DNA from 2 places in the Streptomyces sp. NPDC018029 genome. Region 2 is predicted to be linked to the other one. Evidence: predicted binding sites of a transcription regulator. Region 2 holds the regulator's gene; the other holds the start of a gene.
What was found. The regulator HrcA, encoded in region 2, represses chaperone genes, less so after heat shock. The targets are predictions, from matches to a motif close to TTNGCACTCNGNNNNNCNGAGTGCNAA.
Positions count from the first base shown of each region.

Region 1: the regulator HrcA is predicted to act here: its motif matches at 2,940-2,966, upstream of groES (co-chaperone GroES).

Region 1 covers NZ_JBIRFV010000003.1:156,696-163,917, reverse strand. Annotated here, with positions in the region: gene ACH4D5_RS09400 (SDR family NAD(P)-dependent oxidoreductase) at 1-569, shown strand, start outside; gene groL (chaperonin GroEL) at 743-2,371, opposite strand; gene groES (co-chaperone GroES) at 2,485-2,793, opposite strand; gene ACH4D5_RS09385 (polysaccharide deacetylase family protein) at 3,311-4,237, opposite strand; gene ACH4D5_RS09380 (methyltransferase domain-containing protein) at 4,320-5,570, shown strand; gene ACH4D5_RS09375 (RNA polymerase sigma factor) at 5,567-6,838, opposite strand; gene ACH4D5_RS09370 (YciI family protein) at 6,911-7,222, opposite strand, start outside.
Region 2 covers NZ_JBIRFV010000001.1:512,885-520,106, forward strand. Annotated here, with positions in the region: gene ACH4D5_RS02280 (nitronate monooxygenase) at 1-797, opposite strand, end outside; gene dnaJ (molecular chaperone DnaJ) at 1,055-2,194, opposite strand; gene hrcA (heat-inducible transcriptional repressor HrcA) at 2,195-3,211, opposite strand; gene ACH4D5_RS02295 (MBL fold metallo-hydrolase) at 3,367-4,101, shown strand; gene ACH4D5_RS02300 (DUF3097 domain-containing protein) at 4,137-4,955, shown strand; gene hemW (radical SAM family heme chaperone HemW) at 4,972-6,204, opposite strand; gene ACH4D5_RS02310 (SpoIIE family protein phosphatase) at 6,245-7,222, opposite strand, start outside.

The DNA.
Region 1 (7,222 bases), on a different contig from region 2:
TCGAGGAGCGGCTGTCGAACCGGCGGGACGCGGTCGACCTGCTGATCAACAACGCGGGGTTCGGCAACAAGGGCCGCTATCTGGAGGTGTCGCTCGAGGACGAGCTGACGATGCTCAAGGTGCACTGCGAGGCGGTGCTCCGGCTGACGTCGGCGGCGACGGCGTCGATGCGGGACCGCGGCCGCGGCGGTGTCGTGAACGTGGCGTCGGTGGCGGCGTTCGTGCCGCGCGGGACGTACGGCGCGTCCAAGGCGTGGGTCGTGCAGTTCACGCAGGGCGCGGCGAAGGACCTGGCCGGGTCCGGGGTGCGGCTGATGGCGCTCTGCCCCGGCTTCGTACGCACGGAGTTCCACCAGCGTGCCGGGATGGGTACGTCGAACATCCCCAACTGGATGTGGCTCGACGCGGACAAGCTGGTCGCGGTCGCCCTGGCCGACCTCGCCCGCGGCAAGACGCTGTCCGTCCCCGACCCGCGGTACAAGGCGCTGATGGGGGTGGTGAAGGTGACGCCGCGGAATCTGCTGGGCGGGGTCACGTCGCGGACGGGCCGCAAGTACGGGCCGCAGTAGCTTCCCGGGGAGGGGACGCCCCTTAAGGGGCGCGGGGAACTGCGCGAGGACGGACCACGGCCCGCACCCGTCCACGTGAGCGCAACCCGGCAGACGCGAAGCCGGAATGGGCTGAGGCCCGGCTCCCCGTAAGGGAAGCCGGGCCTCAGTCACCGTTCAAGCGAGCGCAGCGGTCAGTGCGAGTGGCCGTGACCGTGGCTGTGACCGGCGTCGGCCTCTTCCTCGGCCGGCTTCTCGACGACCAGGGTCTCGGTCGTGAGGAGCAGGGAGGCGATCGACGCGGCGTTCTCCAGGGCGGAGCGGGTGACCTTGACCGGGTCGATGACGCCGGCCTTGACCAGGTCGCCGTACTCACCGGTCGCGGCGTTGAAGCCGAAGCCCTTCTCGAGCTCGGCGACCTTCGAGGTGATGACGTAGCCCTCGAGGCCGGCGTTCTCGGCGATCCAGCGCAGCGGCTCGACGGCGGCGCGGCGGACGACGGCGACACCGGTGGCCTCGTCGCCCTCCTTGCCGAGGTTGCCCTCGAGGACCTTGACGGCGTGCACCAGGGCGGAGCCACCACCGGAGACGATGCCCTCCTCGACCGCGGCGCGGGTCGCGGAGATGGCGTCCTCCAGACGGTGCTTCTTCTCCTTCAGCTCCACCTCGGTGGCGGCGCCGACCTTGATGACGCACACGCCGCCGGCCAGCTTCGCGAGGCGCTCCTGGAGCTTCTCGCGGTCCCAGTCGGAGTCCGTGGCCTCGATCTCGGCCTTGATCTGGGCGACGCGGGCGTCGGCGTCGGCCTTGTTGCCGCCGCCGTCGACGATCGTGGTGTCGTCCTTGGTGATGGTGACGCGGCGGGCGGTGCCGAGCACGTCCAGGCCGACCTGGTCGAGCTTGAGGCCGACCTCCTCGGCGATGACGGTGGCACCGGTGAGGGTGGCCATGTCGCCGAGCATCGCCTTGCGGCGGTCGCCGAAGCCGGGGGCCTTCACCGCGACGGCGTTGAAGGTGCCGCGGATCTTGTTCACGACCAGGGTCGACAGGGCCTCGCCCTCGACGTCCTCGGCGATGATCAGGAGCGGCTTCGAGGAGTTGGCCTGGATGACCTTCTCGAGCAGCGGCAGGAGGTCCTGGATCGACGAGATCTTGCCCTGGTGGATCAGGATGTACGGGTCGTCGAGGACGGCCTCCATACGCTCCTGGTCGGACACCATGTACGGCGACAGGTAGCCCTTGTCGAAGGCCATGCCCTCGGTGAAGTCGAGCTCCAGGCCGAAGGTGTTGGACTCCTCGACGGTGATGACACCGTCCTTGCCGACCTTGTCCATCGCCTCGGCGATGAGCTCGCCGACCTGCGGGTCCTGGGCCGACAGACCGGCGACGGCCGCGATGTCGGCCTTGTCGTCGATCGGGCGGGCGGTGGCGAGGAGCTCCTCGGAGACGGCCGCGACGGCGGCGTCGATGCCCTTCTTCAGGGCGGCCGGGGAGGCGCCGGCGGCGACGTTGCGCAGGCCTTCCTTGACGAGGGCCTGGGCGAGCACGGTGGCGGTGGTGGTGCCGTCACCCGCGATGTCGTTGGTCTTGGTCGCCACCTCCTTCACCAGCTGGGCGCCGAGGTTCTCGTACGGGTCGTCGACCTCTACCTCGCGGGCGATGGTGACGCCGTCGTTGGTGATGGTCGGGGCGCCGAACTTCTTGTCGATGACGACGTTGCGGCCGCGGGGGCCGATCGTCACCTTGACCGTGTCGGCAAGCTTGTTGACGCCGCGCTCAAGGGCGCGACGGGCGTCCTCGTCGAACTTCAGGATCTTCGCCATGGGAGCGATTCAGCCCTCTCGAAAACTCGGTTGTAACGAACTACGCCCCTCGCCGCCCGGCAATCAGCGGGGTGACCAGGGGCGCAGCTCGGAAAGCAAATCTGCTGGGTGAACTACTTCTCGACGATCGCGAGCACGTCGCGGGCCGAGAGGACGAGGTACTCGTCACCGTTGTACTTCACCTCGGTGCCGCCGTACTTGCTGTACAGCACGACATCGCCGACCTTCACGTCGAGCGGCAGGCGCTCGCCGTTCTCGAAGCGGCCCGGGCCCACGGCGAGGACAGCACCCTCCTGGGGCTTCTCCTTCGCGGTGTCCGGAATGACCAGGCCGGAGGCCGTGGTCTGCTCGGCGTCGAGCGGCTGGACCACAATGCGGTCCTCAAGCGGCTTGATGGCAACCTTGGAGCTGGCGGTCGTCACGATCCGGTCTCCCCCTTCGGAGATCTCACGGGGTTAAGAGTCTGAGGTGTGGCGACCAGGTGGATCCGTCGTCGCGGGTGCCGGACCTGCCCGTCGCTGTTGGCACTCTCCAGTGGGGAGTGCCAGAAGCGAGACTAGGACGCGGGTTAGCACTCGGTCAAGCGGAGTGCCAATCGGCTGCGCGCCGGGCGTCAGCGGAGGGGGGTACTCGTTGCCCCTTCGGGGCAACGGGTTGCGGTCGTCCGGGGTTCCCCGTCGGCGACAGGGGGGCGCCTCGGTTCTTCGTGCTCGGCACCGTGGGCTGTGCCCACCCGTTCCGCCCAGCGGAACGCCTGCCCACAGCGGCGAGCGTCCGGTTCTCCCGTGGGCTTGCGTGAGGGGAGTTTCTCCGCTGCCTTTCTGCCCAGTCGCTCGATCGGGTCCACCGAATCCGCGCAGCCCGTGAGCAGTGCGGGCGCGAGTGCTCCGCACAGGAGGGCCGCGGCGAGGATGCGGCGGTGCGCTCGCGCCCGCGGGGTCACAGGTAGTCCTCCAGCCTGGCCACCGCGTACCCCTTGGCGGTGACGGTCTTCATGACCCGGCGGACCATGTCGGGCATGGTGCCCTTCCAGTCCTCACGCCCCCGGAAATGCGTGAGGATGATGTCGCCGGGGTGCAGGTCCTTGTCCCACTCGCGCCACTCCATGCGGTCGGCGAAGGCCTCCGACGCCCAGAGGGGCACCGCCTTGATCCCGCAGGCCTTGGCGGCGCGCAGGGTGTCCTCGTTGTAGTTGCCGTACGGCGGGCGGAAGAGCTTGGGGCGTTTGCCGTAGCGCTTCTGGATGACGTCCTGCATGCCGCAGATCTCGCGGCGCTGACCCTCGTACGAAAGTCCGGGCATGTAGGGGTGGTTGAGGGTGTGGTTGTTCAGGACGACGCCGCGGGACTGCATCTTCTTGAAGTAGGCATAGTCCTCCTTGACGAGGTAGTCGCTGAGGAACGCGGTGTACGGGATCCGCAGGTCGCTCATCATCCTCAGCAGCGCCGGGTCCTTCTCGGCACCGTCGTCGATGGTCAGGAAGACGACCTTCTTCTTGGTGGGGATGGTCGTGAAGACCGGCGGCAGGCCCTTGTGCCCCTTGACCTCGAAGCCCTTGCGGGTGGTGAGCCGCGGCTTGGTCCGGGGTGGCGCGGGTGCCGCGAGCGGGGTCTTCGCCAGGCCCCAGCGTTTGGCCGCCGCGGCCCGTGCCACCTGGACCGCTGCGAGTTTCCTGGCGTAGGCGTCGAGGGCGCGGGCGGGTGGGGCGTTGAGCGGCTGCTGGCCGTGGGCGGGTCTCACGCCGTCGGATTCGTCCCCGGAGACGCAGCCCGATGCGATCGCCGCGACGGACAGGGCGGCCACCAGGACACGCACCTGATTCTTCCGCCTTCTGGCGGATTCTTCCTTTTGTCGTACTAGTTGCATGGCGCCGGATCCTCGCAGTTCAAGGCCGTGGCGAGGGCCCGACACCGCCACCGGCCGACCACCATCCACCGACTGGCCCACAATGGGGCAGGTGAACGACCCGAACACGCCGAGCGGCCACGAGACCGACCTCGGCGACCCCCTCGCCGCCTTCGCCGCCCTGCGCACCGACGAGGGCCTTGCCCTGCTCGACGAGGTGCGGGACGTCGAGCCCGCGCAGGAGCTCGCCGCCGCCACCCGGCTGCGCCGCACGCACCCGGCGCTCCTGGTCTCCGCCGCCATCGCGCAGGCCCGGCTGCGCCGCCGAGCCGCCGCGAAGTTCGGCGCCGAGGACGCGGCCCGGATGTTCTTCACGCCGAACGGCGTCGAGCAGTCCACGCGCGCCTCCGTCGCCGCCCACCGCGCCACGAGCTTCCGGGACCTGGGCGTCCGTTCACTCGCCGACCTCTGCTGCGGCATCGGCGGCGACGCCATCGCGCTCGCGCGGGCCGGGATCTCCGTGCTCGCTGTCGACCGCGACCCCCTGACCTGCGCGGTCGCCCGCGCCAACGCCGACGCCCTCGGTCTCGCTGACCTCATCGAGGTCCGGGAGGCGGATGTCACCGAGGTGGACACCTCCGCGTACGACGCCGTCTTCGTCGACCCGGCACGGCGGGGCGGGCGCGGCCGGATCTTCGACCCCGAGGCCTACTCCCCGCCCCTGTCCTGGGCGATCGGCGCCGCGCTCGAGGCCACGCTCGCCGCGCTGAAGATCGCGCCCGGCATCCCGCACGAGGCGATCCCCGCCGAGGCCGGCGCCGAGTGGATCTCGGACGGCGGCGACGTGAAGGAGGCCGTGCTGTGGTTCGGCACGGACACCCCCGCCTCGCACCGCGCGACGCTCCTGCCCGGCGGCGCCTCCCTGTGGACCTCGCTCGCCGCGATGCTGCCGGACCCGGAGGTGCGTCCCGTCGGGCGTTACCTGTACGAGCCGGACGGCGCCGTCATCCGCGCCCACCTGGTCGCCGAGGTCGCCGCGCGGGTCGGGGGCGGGCTCATCGACGAGACCATCGCGTACGTCACCTCCGACGCCCGGCACGACACCCCGTACGCCACCGCGTACGAGATCACCGACCAGCTGCCCTTCAACGTGAAGAAGCTGAAGGCGCTGCTGCGGGAGCGCGGGGTCGGCATCCTCACCGTCAAGAAGCGCGGCTCCGCCGTCGAGCCGGAGGAGCTGCGGCGCAAGGTGAAGCCGCAGGGGAAGAACGCGGCGACCGTCTTCCTCACCCGCGTCGCGGGCGCCCCGACCATGCTGATCGGCCACCCGGTCACCCGGGGGACACAGCCCTAACAGCCGGCCGCCCGCTCCAGCAGCAGTTCGCGTTCCCGCATGTTCCTGGCCAGCGACGCCGCCCGCTCGAACTCCGCGCGGGCCTCCGCCCGCCGGCCGAGCCGCGCCAGCAGGTCACCGCGCACGCTGGGCAGCAAGTGGTAGTCGCGCAGCGCGGACTCGGCGGCGAGCGCGTCGACCAGGACCAGGCCGGCCTCCGTGCCCTGGGCCATCGCGACCGCGACCGCCCGGTTCAGCTCGACCACCGGGGAGGGGGCGCGGGCGGCGAGCAGGCCGTAGAGGACGGCGATCTGCTGCCAGTCGGTGTCCTCGTACGTGTGCGCGTGCGCGTGGCAGGCGGCGATCGCGGCCTGGAGGGCGTACGGACCGAGGCCCCCGGCGGGCGAGGCCGCCATGCTCTGCGCCCGCGCGAGCGCGGCGAAACCGCGCCGGATCAGCAGCTGGTTCCAGCGGGTGCGGTTCTGGTCCTTGAGCAGCACGGGCTCGCCTGAGGGGCCCGTGCGCGCCGCCGTGCGCGAGGCCTGCAGTTCCAACAGCGCGGCCAGGCCGTGCACTTCGGACTCGTCGGGCATCAGGGCGGCGAGCACCCGGGCGAGGCGCAGCGCGTCCTCGCACAGGGCGGGGCGCAGCAGGTCGTCCCCCGCCGTGGCGGCGTACCCCTCGTTGAAGATCAGGTAGATGACTTCGAGGACCGAGCCGAGGCGGGCGTCGCGGTCCGGGCCGTAGGGGACCTCGAAGTCGATGCCCCCGGCGGCGAGGGCGCGCTTGGCGCGCACGATCCGCTGCGCCACGGTCGACTCGGAGGCGAGCACGGCGCGGGCGATCTCGCCGGTGGTCAGGCCGCCGAGGAGGCGCAGCGTGAGCGCCACCCGGGACTCGGCGGAGAGCACCGGGTGGCAGGCCGTGAAGATGAGGCGCAGCAGATCGTCGTCGATGGCGTCGGGGTCGGCGGTCTCGTCGACGTGGGGCGCCGTGGTCTCCAGGTCGCGGCCGACCTCCGCGAGCTTCTGGGCGTAGCGCTCGCGGCGGCGCACCAGGTCGATGGCGCGGTGCCGGGCGGTGGCCATGAGCCAGGCGCCCGGGTTGTCCGGGACGCCCTCCCCGGGCCACCGTTCGAGGGCCGCCACCAGGGCGTCCTGTGCCAGCTCCTCGGCGATGCCGACGTCCCGTACGATCCGCGTGACGCCGGCGATGATGCGTGGCGACTCCATGCGGAAGACGGTCTCGATGACCTGGCGGGGCTGCTCCGGCGGATGGCTCACGGCCATCCATCAGAGCATCCCCGCACGGGACCCGCAAAGGCGCGCGCCGGTCTTGGCGGCTCTCGGAGCCTGTGGCTCTCAGCCCTCGATCTCCCGGACCTCCGCGGTGATCGTCCAGTGGTCGTCGTGGGTCTTGAGGAACCGTGTGGTCCACTCGACCGCCTCGGCCATGTCCTTGGCCTGGCAGATCGAGTAGCCGCCGATGACCTCCTTGGTCTCGGTGAAGGGGCCGTCGGTGGTGGACACTTCGCCCTTGTCCCACGTCACGCGGGTGCCTTCGGAGGTCGGCTTCAGGCCCGCGGTGTCGAGCATCACCCCGGCCTTGGTGATCTCTTCGAGCAGTGCGCCCATGCGCTCCTGCATCTCGGGGCTCGGGCCGCCCTCGGGGGC
Region 2 (7,222 bases):
AGCTCGGTCCGTACGAACAGCGGGTTGGTCATGGCCTGCTTGTGCAGGGCGTTGGCGCCCGACTCGGGGGTGACGAGGAACGCCGTGCCGAGCTGCGCCGCGTCCGCGCCCGCCGCGAGCACCGCGGCGATCTGCGCGCCGCGCATCAGCCCGCCGGCCGCGACGATCGGGATCTGCGCGGTCTCGCGGACCTGGGTGATGAGGGAGAGCAGCCCGATCCCGGAGCCGTCGGCCTCGGGGTTGTCCTTGTGCGTGCCCTGATGTCCGCCCGCCTCGATGCCCTGCACGCACACGGCGTCGGCGCCGGCCCACTGCGCGGTCTGGGCCTCCTCCGGCGTGGTGACGGTGACGACGGTCAGGGTGCCGACGCGCGCGAACGCGTCGAGGACGTCGCGGGTGGGGCACCCGAAGGTGAAGGAGACCACCGGCACCGGGTCGTCGAGGAGGATCGCGAGCTTGGCGTCGTACCCGTCGTCACGCCCGCTGTCCGGGTCGCCGAGCTCCGTCTCGTACCAGGTGGCCTCGCCGGCGAGCTGGCTGCGGTAGACCTCGACGGCCGCGGGGTCCGCGGTGTCGGGCTGTGGCATGAAGAGGTTGACGCCGAAGGGTTGCGAGGTCAGCCCCCGCAACTGTTTGATCTCCTGGTACATCCCGTCGGCCGTCTTGTACCCGGCGGCGAGGAACCCGAGCCCGCCGGCCTCGGCGACGGCCGCGGCCAGCTGCGGCCCGGAGGCGCCGCCCGCCATGGGGGCCTGCACGATCGGATGGCGGCAGAGAGCGGTCAGTGCGGAGGACATGCACGCATCGTGCCACGCTCCTTCGACCGTGCCGAATCGCGTACCCCGCGCCGGGTGTGCGCCGCCTCGTCTGCCCCATCGACCGCCGTCGGCAACTGCGGGCCGTCCCGGGTTGCTCGCGCAGTTCCCCGCGCCCCTTGAAGGCCCGTTCCGGGCCCCTTCAAGGGGCGCGGGACGGTCGTCTTCAGGGGCGCGGGGAACTGCGCGACCAGCCCCCACCGCCCCGCAGGTGACCGACAAGGCCACCGCTCAAGGCGCTACCGCCCGTTGAACGCATCCTTGAGGCGGGAGAACAACCCCTGCTGCCCCGGCTGGAACTGCCCCGTGGGCCGCTCCTCCCCGCGCAGCTGCGCCAGCTCGCGCAGCAGCCGCTCCTGCTCGGGGTCGAGCTTCGTCGGCGTGAGGACCTCGACGTGCACGATGAGGTCGCCGCGTCCGCCGCCGCGCAGGTGCGTGATGCCGCGCCCGTGCAGCGGTACCGACTGGCCGGACTGCGTGCCGGGCCGGATGTCGATCTCCTCCAGGCCGTCCAGCGTCTCCAGCGGCACCTTCGTGCCGAGCGACGCCGCGGTCATCGGGATCGTCACCGTGCAGTGCAGATCGTCGCCGCGCCGCTGGAAGACGGCGTGCGGCAGCTCGTGGATCTCGACGTAGAGGTCACCGGCGGGGCCGCCGCCGGGGCCGACCTCGCCCTCGCCCGCGAGCTGGATCCGCGTGCCGTTGTCGACACCGGCCGGGATCTTGACCGTCAGGGTCCGGCGCGAGCGGATCCGCCCGTCGCCCGCGCACTCGGGGCACGGCGTCGGCACGACGGTGCCGAAGCCCTGACACTGCGGGCACGGCCGCGACGTCATGACCTGCCCGAGGAAGGACCGCGTGACCTGCGACACCTCACCGCGACCGCGGCACATGTCACAGGTCTGGGCGGACGTCCCCGGCGCGGCACCCTCGCCGCTGCAGGTCGTACAGACGACAGCCGTGTCGACCTGAATGTCCTTGGTGGTCCCGAAGGCGGCCTCTTCGAGGTCGATCTCCAGGCGGATCATGGCGTCCTGGCCGCGACGCGTGCGCGAGCGCGGGCCGCGCTGCGACGCCGTCCCGAAGAACGCGTCCATGATGTCGGAGAAGTTGCCGAAGCCGCCGGCGCCGAAGCCGCCCGCGCCTCCGCCGCCGCCCGACTGGGACAGGGGGTCGCCGCCGAGGTCGTAGACCTGCTTCTTCTGCGGGTCCGACAACACCTCGTACGCGGCGTTGATCTCCTTGAAGCGCTCCTGAGTCTTCGGATCCGGATTCACATCCGGGTGAAGCTCACGCGCCAGCCTCCGGAAGGCCTTCTTGATCTCGTCCTGGGAAGCGTCGCGGCGCACGCCGAGTACGGCGTAGTAGTCCGTGGCCACTTACGACTCCGCCAGGATCTGTCCGACGTAACGTGCCACTGCGCGTACTGCTCCCATCGTTCCCGGATAGTCCATGCGGGTCGGTCCGACCACGCCGAGTTTGGCGACTGCCTCGCTTCCCGAACCGTAGCCGACCGAGACCACGGACGTGGAGCTGAGCCCCTCATGGGCGTTCTCGTGACCGATCCGTACGGCCATGCCCGAATCCTGCACCTCACCAAGCAACTTGAGGAGCACGACCTGCTCCTCAAGGGCTTCGAGAACGGGCCGGATGGTGAGGGGAAAGTCATGTCCGAAGCGGGTGAGATTGGCGGTTCCGCCGATCATCAGCCGTTCTTCGGTCTCCTCCACGAGCGTTTCGAGGAGGGTGGAGAGGACCGTCGCGACCGTGCCGCGGTCCTCGGTCTCGAAGGCCTCGGGCAGGTCCTGCACCAACTGTGGCACATCCGCGAACCGGCGCCCCGCGACCCTGCTGTTCAGCCTGGCCCGCAGGTCCGCGAGCGCACTCTCGCCGAACGGCGCCGGGCAGTCGATCATGCGCTGCTCGACCCGTCCCGTGTCGGTGATCAGTACGAGCATCAGCCGGGCCGGAGCCAGCGAGAGAAGTTCCACGTGCCGCACCGTCGACCTGGTGAGCGACGGGTACTGCACGACGGCGACCTGCCGGGTCAGCTGCGCGAGCAGCCGCACCGTACGCCCCACGACGTCGTCGAGATCCACGGCGCCGTCGAGGAAGTTCTGGATGGCGCGACGCTCGGGCGCGGTCATCGGCTTGACGCCGGCGAGCTTGTCGACGAAGAGGCGGTACCCCTTGTCCGTCGGGATGCGCCCCGCGCTGGTGTGGGGCTGGGCGATGAACCCTTCCTCCTCCAGCGCCGCCATGTCATTGCGGACGGTGGCCGGGGAGACCCCCAGACGGTGCCGCTCGGTGAGCGCCTTCGAGCCGACGGGCTCCTCCGTCCCCACATAGTCATGGACGATGGCGCGCAGCACTTCGAGCCTGCGTTCACTGAGCATCGCGCACACCTCCAGCTGTCTCTGTGAGCCCCGCCTGGCACTCACCGCGGGCGAGTGCCAGCCTTTCAAAGGGTCAGTGTACGGCCGTCGGGTACGGCCCCGGCAAGACAGCGGCTGCCGAACACCGCGCGTGCGGATAGCGTCACCGTATGAACGTGACGCCGGCATGGGAAGCGGCGGGCTGGGAGCGGCTCGCACCGCGCGTGGGGCGGCGCCGCCTGCCCCGCTGGGACTGTACGGCGGGGCTGGTCGTCGGGGACGACGCGGCCCTCATGATCGAGGCCGGGTCGAGCCTCGCGGAGGGCGCGGCCCTGCGGACACAGGCCCGGCAAATCCTCGGCGGGGGCCGCCGGGTCACCCATCTCGCGCTGACCCACCCGCACTTCGACCACGTCCTCGGCGCGGCCGCCTTCGCGGGCGTGGAGGTGTACGGGGCGGTGGGCATCGAGACGGTCTTCACCAAGGGCCGCGAGGAACTGCGCGAGGACGCGGTACGCCACGGCCTGGACGCGGACGCGGCGGCGGAGGCCGCCGACCTGCTGGTCCACCCGCACCACCTGGTGTGCGGGGAGTGGACGCTCGACCTGGGCGGCCTCCAGGTGCTGCTCGCGAACATCGGGCCCGGCCACTCGGGCCACGACCTGGCGGTCCTCGTCCCCGGCACCGACGGCGCACCGGAGATCGTCTTCTGCGGTGACCTCGTCGAGGAGTCGGGCGAACCGCAGGCGGGCCCGGACGCGGTGCCGAAGCGGTGGCCTGCGGCGCTGGACCGCCTCCTCGACCTGGGCGGCGAGGACGCGCTGTACGTCCCCGGACACGGCGCCACGGTGAATGCGGCATTTGTCCGCGCGCAACGCGCCACACTGGCAGCCCGCTTCGGCGTGTCGTGACCGCAACGCCTTCCGCTCTTCCTATCGTCACCGGAATGCGCCAGTACTCCGCCGACCTCACGCCCCCTTGGAAGAAGCCGAAGCCCGTACCGGAGGTGGCGGCGGACGCCGGCCTCGTGGTCGAGGAGCTGAGCACCGGTTTCTGCGGGGCGGTGATCCGCTGCGAGAAGACGGCGCAGGGCCCGACGGTGACGCTGGAGGACCGCTTCGGCAAGCAGCGCGTGTTCCCGATGGAGCCCCGCGGGTTCCTCCTGGACGGCCGCCCGGTCACCCTGGTCCGGCCCACGCAGGCTTCTGCTCCTGTACGTCCCTCCCGTACCGCCTCCGGTTCGGTGGCCGTCCCCGGGGCGCGGGCCCGGGTCGCCCGCGCGGGACGTATCTACGTGGAGGGCCGTCACGACGCCGAACTCGTCGAACGCGTCTGGGGCGACGACCTCCGCATCGAGGGCGTCGTGGTCGAGTACCTGGAAGGCATCGACGACCTCCCCGGGATCGTCGCCGAGTTCGCCCCCGGCCCCGACGCCCGCCTCGGCATCCTCGTCGACCACCTGGTCCCCGGCTCCAAGGAGTCCCGCATCGCGGCGGAGGTCACCAGCGCCCACGCCCTGGTGGTCGGCCACCCCTACATCGACGTATGGGAAGCGGTGAAACCCGCCTCCGTCGGCATCCCCGGCTGGCCCCGCGTGCCACGCGGCCAGGACTGGAAGACGGGCGTGTGCAGAGCCCTGGGCTGGCCGGAGAACACCGGCGCGGCCTGGCAGCGCATCCTGAACTCGGTCCACTCCTACAAGGACCTGGAGCCCCCGCTCCTGGGCCGGGTCGAAGAACTGATCGACTTCGTCACCCTGCCGTGACGCGGTGGTGCGAGACCTAGTCGACCAGGTCCCGCACCACCGCGTCGGCCAGCAACCGGCCCCGCAGCGTCAGCACGGCCCGCCCGGCCCCATAGGGCTCGGCTTCGAGCAGCCCGTCCGTCAGCGCCCGCCGGGAGGCGGCCAGGCCGGCCTCCCTCAGCAGCGACAGCGGACATCCCTCCCGCAGCCGCAGCTCCAGCAGGATCCGCTCCACCCGCCGGTCCTCGGCGGAGAGCACCTCACGCCCGGCCCCGGGCGACCCCCCGCCCGCCAGTGCCCCCGCGTACGCCCCGGGATGCTTGACGTTCCACCACCGCACGCCCCCCACGTGGCTGTGCGCGCCCGGCCCGGCGCCCCACCAGTCGGCCCCGCGCCAGTACAGCTCGTTGTGCAGGCACCGCCCGGCCTCGGACGTCGCCCAGTTGGACACCTCGTACCAGTCGAAGCCCGCGCCGCCCAGCACCTCGTCGGCGATGAGGTACCGGTCCGCGTGGACGTCGTCGTCGGTCATCGGCACCTCCCCGCGCCGGATCCGCCGGGCCAGCTGCGTGCCCTCCTCCACGATCAGCGCGTAGGCGCTCACGTGGTCGGGACCGGCCCCGATCGCCGCGTCGAGCGAGGCCCGCCAGTCGTCGTCGGTCTCGCCCGGCGTGCCGTAGATCAGGTCCAGGTTCACGTGGTCGAACCCGGCCGCCCGCGCCTCGGCGACGCACGCCTCGGGCCGCCCGGGCGTATGCGTACGGTCGAGCACCTTCAGGACGTGCTGCTTCGCGCTCTGCATGCCGAAGGAGACCCGGTTGAACCCGCCCTCCCGCAGCTCGCTCAGATACGCCGCGTCGACGGACTCCGGATTGGCCTCGGTCGTGATCTCGGCGTCGACCGCGAGCCCGAACTCGTCCCGCACGGCGCCCAGCATCCGCACCAGGTCCCCGGCGGCGAGCAGCGTCGGCGTACCGCCCCCGACGAACACGGTCCGCACGGGCCGCGGGTCGTCCCCGAGGACCTTCCGGGCGAGCCGCACCTCGTCGACGAGGGTGTCCGCGTAGTTGTCCCGGGAGGCGAGCACGCCACCGGAGCCGCGCAGCTCGGTGGCGGTGTACGTGTTGAAGTCGCAGTAGCCGCAGCGCGTGGCGCAGTACGGGACGTGCAGGTAGAAGCCGAGGGGGCGGGAGGCCGCGCCGTCCAGGGCGGACGCGGGCAGCGCCCCGTCCTCGGGCATGGGCTCACCATCGGGCAGTGCGGAAGGCATGTCTTCGATTGTCCCGCACCCTCGGGCAACCCCGCGCCGCTCACTCATTCGCTCCCTGAGCCCGAAGCACCAGCAACGCGAGGTCGTCGTCCGGCGGCCGCTCCGAGAACTCGTGGACGAGCCTGCGGATCCGCTCCGCCACCAGCGGAGCGTCGAGCCCCGCGCACTCGGCCAGCGCCGCCGCGAGCCCGTTCCCGTCGTCGAACTGGCGCCGCCCCGTCCGGCGCTCGGTCACGCCGTCCGTGACGCACAGCAGCGTCTCACCGGCCCGCAGCTCGAAGCTCTCGCTGGTGTACGTCTCGTCGTCGACGACCCCGAGCAGCATCTGCGGAGTGGCCGCTTCCCGTACCTCTCCCTCCGGGGAGAGCAGGAGCGGCAACGGATGCCCGGCGCACGCGATCGTGCAGCGCACGCCCCCTTCGTACGGCACGAGCTCCCCGTACAGGAGCGAGAGGAAGCGCGAGGTGGGCCCGTCGGGCGGCACGCCCTGCCCGCCCGCCACCGCGACGACCGCCGCCGCCGCGTCCGCCGCCTCGGTCGCGTCGTCGAGGAGCAGCTGGTTGAGACGGTCCATGACCTCCGCGACCTGGTACCCCTCGCGGGCGAGGAGCCGCAGCCAGGGCCGGGCGAGCCCGATGACGACGGCCGCCTCCGGCCCCTTGCCCTGCACGTCGCCGAGCGCGAAGCACCAGCGGCCCTCCCCCGCCTGGAACACGTCGTAGAAGTCGCCGCCGGGGCCGCCTTTGTCCCGGGGTTCGTAGACCAGGCCGCTCTCGACGCCGGGGATCTCCGCGACCTTGCTGGGGAGCAGCCCGCGCTGGAGGACCTGGCTGATGTTGGCCTGGCGCTGGTAGCGCCGGGCCGTGCTGATCGCCAGGGCGACCCGGCGGCTGAAGTCCTCGACGAGGCCGGTGACCTCGTCGGGGAACCGGACGAGGCCGGCCCGGCCGATGAGGAGCGTGCCCAGCGCGCGCCCGCCCGCGGTCAGCCGGTACGCGAGTGCCGCGCCGGACGAGCC